2 regions of the Pseudoduganella albidiflava genome follow, and region 1 is predicted to be linked to the other one. Evidence: riboswitches for the same ligand, from Rfam matches in the RefSeq annotation. Region 1 holds a riboswitch; the other holds the start of a gene.
The links. Region 1 has a riboswitch for cobalamin ahead of EYF70_RS18690 (energy-coupling factor ABC transporter permease). Riboswitches for the same ligand answer to the same signal wherever they lie in the genome.
Positions count from the first base shown of each region.

Region 2: it holds a riboswitch for cobalamin, as region 1 does, so the genes downstream of both, EYF70_RS18185 (cobaltochelatase subunit CobN) here and EYF70_RS18690 (energy-coupling factor ABC transporter permease) in region 1, are expected to answer to the same signal.

Region 1 is NZ_CP036401.1:4,540,364-4,544,334, forward strand. It holds gene EYF70_RS18675 (energy-coupling factor ABC transporter ATP-binding protein) at 1-658, opposite strand, end outside; gene EYF70_RS31680 (CbiQ family ECF transporter T component) at 655-1,401, opposite strand; gene EYF70_RS18685 (energy-coupling factor ABC transporter substrate-binding protein) at 1,391-1,705, opposite strand; gene EYF70_RS18690 (energy-coupling factor ABC transporter permease) at 1,714-2,394, opposite strand; cobalamin riboswitch at 2,510-2,720, opposite strand; gene EYF70_RS18695 (hypothetical protein) at 2,797-3,507, opposite strand; gene EYF70_RS18700 (VWA domain-containing protein) at 3,595-3,971, opposite strand, start outside.
Region 2 is NZ_CP036401.1:4,415,410-4,419,380, forward strand. It holds gene EYF70_RS18185 (cobaltochelatase subunit CobN) at 1-1,913, opposite strand, end outside; cobalamin riboswitch at 1,990-2,213, opposite strand; gene EYF70_RS18190 (ABC transporter permease) at 2,239-3,600, opposite strand; gene EYF70_RS18195 (ABC transporter permease) at 3,597-3,971, opposite strand, start outside.

The DNA.
Region 1 (3,971 bases):
AGCGGCCGGCGGCCAGCAAATGGATATCGTCGGCCCACGCGAAGGCGAAATCGACGTCGTGGGTGGTGAGCAGTACCGTTACGCCGCGCGCGACAAGCCGGTCCAGCAGCGCGGCCAGGCTGGCCTGCATCGGCGCATCGAGCCCCGCCATCGGTTCGTCGAGCAGCAGCACTTCCGGCTCCATCGCCAGCACGCCGGCGATGCACACGCGCTTCTTCTGGCCGAAACTCAGGTGATGCACGGCGCGGCCGGCGTAGTCGCGCAAGCCGACGGCATCGAGCGCGGCATCGACACGGGCCGCCACGGTGGCGGCGTCGAGGCCCAGGTTGAGCGCACCGAACGAGACGTCTTCGCCGACGTGGGCGGCGAACAGCTGGCGCTCGGGGTCCTGGAAGACCAGGCCTACACGGCGCCGCAGCCCGGCCAGTGCGGCGCGGCTGTAGCCGACGGGCTGGCCGTCGCAGCGCAGTTCCCCGGCACACGGCCGCAGCAGGCCGTTCAGGTGCCGCAGCACGGTCGACTTGCCGGCACCGTTCGCGCCCAGCAGCACGTGGCGGCGGCCGCGGCCGAGCGCCAGCGTGCAGCCGCGCAGGCCGGTGCCGCCATCCGGATAGACGTGATCCACGCCGGCCAGTTCGAGCACGGGATGGTCCGTCACCAGCGGTCTCCCAGCGCCAGCGCGACGAGCAGCGCACCGGCCAGCAGCGCCAGCGCGTTCTGGCGCCGCGCCCGGGGGAATGCGGCGGGCAGGAAACGCAGTGTGCCGGTATAGGAACGGGCATCCGCGGCCACCTGCAGCGCAGCCGCCCGCAGCCAGACCTGCTGGGCGACATGGCCGGCCAGCAGGCCGGTCGAACGCCATGTTTGTACCCATCCATGGCGCCAGCCGGGATAGCCCAGGCGCGCGCGCTGCGCCTCCACACCGTCGTCCCAGGCGCGGCGCAGCACGAACAGCATGCGGTAGCACAGCGCCATCAGGTCGAGCAGCACCTCCGGCGTGCGCAGGCGGCGCAGCAGCGACAGCAGGTCGGGCAGCGGCGTGGTCAGCACGAAGCCCAGCAGCGCCGCCAGCACGGCCAGCGCCCGCAAGCCCGCGTGCACCGCCACCGGCACCATCGCGCCATTCCACTGCCAGTTGCCATGCACGCCGGGGCCGACCGGCAAGGTGGCGCAGGCCAGCAGCAGGAAACCGAGCGGTGCCCGTGCCACCGCCAGCCAGGTGCGCAGCGGCACGCGTGCGCCGAGCAGCGCAGCGAGCATCGGCAGCAGCGCCAGGACCGCCAGCGTGGCGGGCCGGCAGGCGATCCATGCGGCAGCGATGCCCGCCAGCGCGAACAATGCCTTGGCCGATGGCGCAACGCCGCGCCAGCGGCTCGCGTAAGCTGCTGTTTCAACCAGCATCGGATTTTCCCGCGGCCGCGCGGGCCCGCTCGCGCCCGACCGACAGGCCCAGCCAGTAGCCGATCACGCCCGCGCCCAGTGCAGCCTGCAATGCGAACAGCAGCGAGGCGATCTCGCCGCTGGCCGGCTCGAACACGGGAGAGAACCACGGCGCATAGCCCGGCGCGATGGTGCCGATGGCTTCGCGCGCCAGGTCATCGGCGCCGCCGAACGCGGCCCCGCCGGCCAGCCACAAGGGCAGTACCGTCAGCAGCACGATCGCGATCCAGGCCAGCCAGGTGCGCGCCTTTATCTTCAACCTCATCTGTCGCCTCATGTGCGCTCCCTGCCACGGTGCGCGAACACCGGCGCGGCCTGCTGTTCATGGCCGTGGAAACGGGCGATGGCGTTCACCACCAGCACCGTCAGCAACCCTTCGCTGATGGCGATAGGCACCTGGGTCAGGGCGAAGATGCCGGCGAACCTGGCCAGCGAAGCGGCCATGCCGCCCACCGGATCGGGAAACGCCCAGGCCAGTTGCAGCGAGGTGGTGGCGTACGTGGCCAGGTCGCCCAGGCACGCCGCGGCGAACACGGCGGCGGAACGCGACATGCCCAGCGCGGCGGCGGCGCGGAACACGCCGTAAGCCACGAACGGGCCGACGACGGCCATCGAGAAGATGTTGGCGCCCAGCGTCGTCACGCCGCCATGGGCCAGCAGCAGGGCCTGGAACAGGAGCACCACGAAGCCGACCGGCACCATCGCGGCGGGGCCGAACAGCAATGCGCCGAGCCCCACGCCGGTGGGATGCGAACAGCTGCCCGTGACGGATGGCAGCTTCAGTGCCGAGAGCAGGAACGCGAATGCCGCGGCGACGCCGAACAGCATGCGCCGTTCGGGATGCTGGCGCAGGTCGCGCGCCATCGCGCGCAGGCCCGCGGCCAGGAAACAGGCGGAGACGGCCGACCAGCCCAGCGCGTGCGCGGGCGGCAGGAAACCTTCCATGATATGCATTCGAATCCTCCCGTCGAATGGTCCATAAGAGCACCGGCGGGAGGATGAAAAGACGGTCGAGGCGGGGCCGGGACGGCAGGCCGCTTCGACAGCGGCTTCCCGTCACCCCGGGGAATGGTGCTGACTTGCTTGGGCCGGTATTCTGGCTCGCCGTCATTCTTCATCCGCGCCTTCCCGCGAGCGATCGCAGTGGCTAACAGGCGGAATCCGTCAGGCTTACAGCAGCGGGGGCTGCACCGGAATGGCCGCGCGTGGCGGCTTCACCGGTTTCCCGTTTAACGCTTTCCCCGGAACGGGAAGAGCGCACCCAAGCGCGCATGGTAACCGAAATGCAATGCCGTGGCATAGCAATTTTGCTGCGTCGCCATGCCGGCCCGGTGATTGGCCGGGGGCGCCATGGCGTCAGATCGAAGTCGGCAGCCTGGCCACTTCGCGCTCGCCGACGATGGTGAAATCATCCAGCGCGATGGTGGCTTGCCAGAGTGCGGTACCGCGCTGGAACAGGACGGTGACGCGCCGCTCGGCGGTCACGCGATGGGACAATACCCGCGTGATGTCCTTCAGTACGACGGTCATGCCGGTACCGTCGGGCCTGGCCAGTCCGAAGTTCAACACCGGCCTTCTACCGTCCGGAACCGCATCGGCTGGCCGGGGCGTGGTGTATTCGATGTAGAGCGCCAGCGCGGGCGAGCCAGCGCGGTGCTCGCTTTCCTGCAACTGCCGCAGGACCGTCACCGTGTTCCCGTGCTCCTTGAACAGCCAGTGCGATGGCTGGCCGGCACCGTGGATGAACAGCACATTGCGTGTTCCGTCGCTGCGCTCGTACGAGTAATCGCGCTCCCGGTCCATCACGACGAGCCGGACCATGTCGATATCGGCGCCATGGACCTTTTCCACTGCCGCGAAACCGAGGACGACGCGCTTGCCGGCTTCCGCGGTTTTTTCCTCGGCCTTGACCATCCCCGGCCCCTTCACCGGGCCGCGCGCCAGCGACAGGTAGCCCAGCACCGCAGCGCCTGCGAGCATGCCCAGCAGAGCGAGCAGGAGCAGCAGGCTGACCAGGCGGTTGATGATGACGAAGCAGCGATCGGTTCTGGAGGCGGGGACGGTCATGGCGGGCACGCGGGCTGGTGGAAAACCAGCCGAAGCATAGCGAACATGACCGGATTCACACAAGCGTCAAGCGGAAGCCGCCGGAATCTATTTGGAAATGCGCAGGATCGCCGAGGCCAGCTTCGAGAAGCACGGCGTCAGGTCGGCATCCGTGGCCGCATAGCAGTACATGCCGACCGGCTTGCTGGCGTCGTAGCAGCGCGATGGGCCGTCGGCCACGTTGGCCATGCATTTCAGGATGGATTCGCCGGTTTCGTTGTCGGCGTTCTTTTCCTTCAGCGAGGAGCCCATGCCCAGCGTGAAGACGAAGATGCCGTCCTTGCGCGCCCTGGCGGCCATGGCTTCGGCAAGGTTGCGCGCGGCGCGGCTGACGTTCTGCTTGTACATCGACTCGGAGCCGATATCCTCGGTCACCGGGCGCGGCAGCGTCGCCGTCGGCGTGGACACGATCGGGAACTCGGTTG
Region 2 (3,971 bases), 120 kb from region 1:
AGCAGTTCCTCGTCCACTTCCCAGCCGCGCGGCGGCTGCGGGCCGATGAACACATTGCCGAACACCAGGCCCGGCACCAGCATGCGGCCCTGGTCGACCATGATCCTGCCGGGCGCGGCGCCCCACCCTTTCAGGCCCTCGATGCCATAGCCGGCGACCTTGCGGTTGAGTGCATCCAGCCCGGCGCAGCGGCGCGCCGCCCGCACGTCGAGGCAGGCGCGGTACCCTTCGCCCAGCGCTTCCAGGTCGTGCATCGCCGCTTCCCGCCGCGGGTGATCGGCGCCTTCCACGAGATGCTGCAATTCCTTGACGATCACGTCGACCTGCTTGCGGCCCAGCAGCCATTCGCCGGCCTTCTCCGCGTCCAGTACGTCCGCATGCAGCCGGCCCAGCAGGCCGCTGGTCATCTCGCGCTGCACGCGCGGCGACAGGGCGGCGAACCATGCCGCATAGTCCGCCGCGCTCACGGTGTTCACGGTGCCGGCTAGCTCGCGCAGCGCGCCGCGGTCTTCCGGCAGGTTGACGCCCTGCGCCATGATCCGGTCGAGCAGCGCCTCGGGCGACGCGGGCAGCTCGCCCATCGTATAGCCGGCGTCCTTCAGCGCATGGAGCATGTCGAACAGCGAGGCCGGCACGTCCAGGTTGTCGGCGCCGATATTCTGGCGGCCCGGCGGGTGGTTGTAGTAGATCAGCGCCACGCGCTTGTCGCGGTTCGGCTTGTCGCGCAGCGCCAGCCAGCGGTTGACGCGCGCCGCCAGCCGCGCCGCCTCGGCATCGAGCATGACCGGCGGACGGTTCTCGATGCCGGTCAGCCGGTCGCGTTGCGCCTGGCCCAGGGCGGCCACCACGATCGGCTGGCCGATGCCCTGCAATTCCGGCAGCGCCACGCGGTACTGCACCGAATCGGGCGGCAGGCCGTCCGGCGACAGGCGCCACTGCAGCGCCGTGCGGTCGGACAGCCGGATCCCCTTGAACACGGGAATATCGAGGCGCTTCAGCGCTTCGGCGACGGCTTTGCGCCCCTCGGCCGCGCCGACCACGAAATCCTGCAGCACCACCAGCGCCGCCGGCCGCGCCGGGGCCACCAGCTCGGGCAAACGTTCCAGCGCCTCGCGGGAAGCGCCGCCCCAGCGCGTGAGCACCTGCACGCACGGCTGGCCGCCGGCCTCGATGCGCGCGCACACGGCGGCCGGCACGGCCGCATCCATGTTCGACAGGTCCAGCACCACCACGGCCGGCCGCGCCGTCAAGCCCAGCTGCGCGCCGCGGCCCCAGGCTGCCGCGTCGGCCAGTTCGCGCCGGCCCACGCGCACGCGCAGCGTCGGTTCCGCTTGCGCGCTGGCCAGCGGCGTGGCCGGGTGCAGCCGGTGGGCGAACAGCGCGGCAGTATTGTCGACACCGCCGGCCTGCCACAGGCGGCGCGCCGCCAGCCAGTGTGGCGCGGCGGGATGCGCCTGTGCGGCCCGCAGCGCGGCGGGCGGCGGGTTTTCCGCCGACAGGTCGCGCAGTGTATCGGGAGGAAAATCGCGCAGCGCGCCATGGCCGTCGCGGCTCATCAGGCTGAGGCTGGCCTCGCCGTTGAAGGCCAGTACCGCCGTGCGCGGTTTCGCATGGCGGGCCAGCGCGGTCTTCAGGCGATGGGCCGGATCGCCGAACAGCGACACGGCCAGGATGGTATCGGCGCCGCCCACCAGGCGCGCCATGTCGCGCTCGCCCAGCGCCATCCACTGCGCCGGGGTGCGCAAGTCGATGCGGTCTTGCGGATGCAGGGCCAGGTGGCGGTGCGCCGCCTCGATCGCGACGGGCGCGGCACGCTCGGTGACGATGGCGAACAGCACGGCGGCCTGGCCGCGCGCGCAGGCCAGGATGCACAGCAGCGCGGCCAGGGCGCGCACGAGTGGGGAAATGCTCAATTGATCCGACCGGTCCGGCCGTGCCCGCGAGGGCCGGCCATGAATACGCAACAGGCCGGCCCACACCCCGGGATCCGGCACATCATTGCAAACGGCCGGTCTTCTGGCTTGCCGTCATTCTGGCCGGTGCGTGCCTTCCCGTGTCGTGTCTCGACACAGTGGCGGTGGCGCCGGTTCGTCAGGCTTACAGCAGCGGGGGCTGCGCCGGACTGGCGGAGGATGGTCATCCCGCGCGTCACCGGCTTCCCGTTTCACCCTCCGGCCGGCTGGCAGGAAGGCACCGTTTGCTCAAGCGCCGGATTCTACATGCAAGGCTGCCGCTTTGTCACATCCGCAAGCGGCCCAGCCGCCACAGGCCCGCCAGCTGCACGGCCCCCGCCAGCACGAACAGGGCAAGCAGGGCGGCCAGGCCATCCCGGCCGGGCATCCCGTCCGGCACGCGCGGCACGAACCCGGGCTGCCTGGCGAAATCGGCCGTGCCGAACGGGCGGTCGTTGAACAGGTAGGGATAGTAGAACGTGCGGATCTGCCGGTGGAACGCCGCGATCGCGTCCTGGTACGCCAGTTGCGCCGGCAGGTCCGTGCCGGCCAGCCGGTGCAGCACGGCCTGCGCGCCCACGCCCGGCAGCAGCCAGCCGAGCCGGCCCGTCCACGCCTGCCGCGCCAGCAGGCCGCCGCGATAGTCGCGCGCCGCGCCGGCCACGCTCTCGTCGCCCACCTGGTGGAAGGCGAAGTACCACTTCCAGTGGAACCTGCGCGGTACCGCGGTGTGATCCTTCCATTCCGGATGGCTGGCAACGAACTTGCGCATGGTTTCCTCGCGCGGCAGTTCCCAGGCGCCATGCACGACCTGCCGCTGGGCCAGCATCAGGTCGACGCCCTGGTGCACGGGGATCGCCCGGATCAGCGCCACGTTGGCCAGTGCCGGCAGCACCAGCGTGAGCACGGCCCACGCTCCCATCAGCACGGTGGCGTTGGTCACGGAGCGCCAGTGCAGCGTGGCGACCAGCAGCGACAGGCCGGTCCAGAAGGCCAGGCAGGCCGCCGTCACCGCCAGCACGATGCCGGTCGCCACGATGCCGGTGCCGGACAATGCCGCGCCCACGCACGCCGGCACGGCCAGGCACAGGAACAGCAACGCATAGCGCAAGCCCGCGCGGCGCCGCCACAGCCGCCCCGCGTCGGGCATCGCCAGCAGGAGCCGCAGCCGGCCCGTCTGCCGCTCGCCCGACACCAGGTCGTGCAACAGCGCGATCGCGAACAGCGGCGCCAGGTAGATCAGCACGAAGGCGAAGTCGAAGCGGCCCGGCAGCGCCACTTCCGGGTTGAACGTTTCGCCTTCGTAGAGCTGGGCCTGCAATCCCAGCGCGCGGATGCGCAGCACGTATGGCGCCACGTCGCGCAGGCCCAGCGCCAGGAACGCCGCGGCCGATGGCGGATCCCATGTGTTGTAGAACGTGTAGTAGGCCGGATTGCCGGCATCCTTGCTGTCCGGGTAGCGCGCCGCCAGCGCGGCCACGTCCTGTTCATGCAGCGGTGCCAGGCGGGCGATGGTCTGCCGCTGGCGTTCGACTTCCCGCATGCCCGACCAGACAGCCAGCGCGGACAGCAGCAACAGCAGCAGCAAGGCGCAGGCGGACAGCCGCGAGCGCAGCACCAGCCGCATTTCGTGGGCAAGCCAGTTCATCGCGCGATCCTCCCCAGCCGGCCCGCCAGCACCCAGGCCAGCGTGCCCAGTGCGGCCAGCCACAGGGCCAGCACGCCGGCCGCCGGAGCCACGCGCCGCAGCGTGGTGGCCACCGGCGCCGCTTCATACTGGAATTCCGGGAACTCCCGCCAATGGTCTCGCGACACGCGGTTATCCTTGTTCCGGTCGATGTCGTCGGCATAGGCCAGCCGCTCCACCTGGATGCGGTTCAGGCCCTGGATCAGCGCGTAGCGATAGCGCTCGCCCTGCTCCAGGAACGAACGGTAGCTGGCCAGGTCGGTCCCGGCCGCCGCCATCGACAGGCGCCGCAGCGCCAGCGCCGGGCTGGCCCAGCCGAAGGCATCGATGAT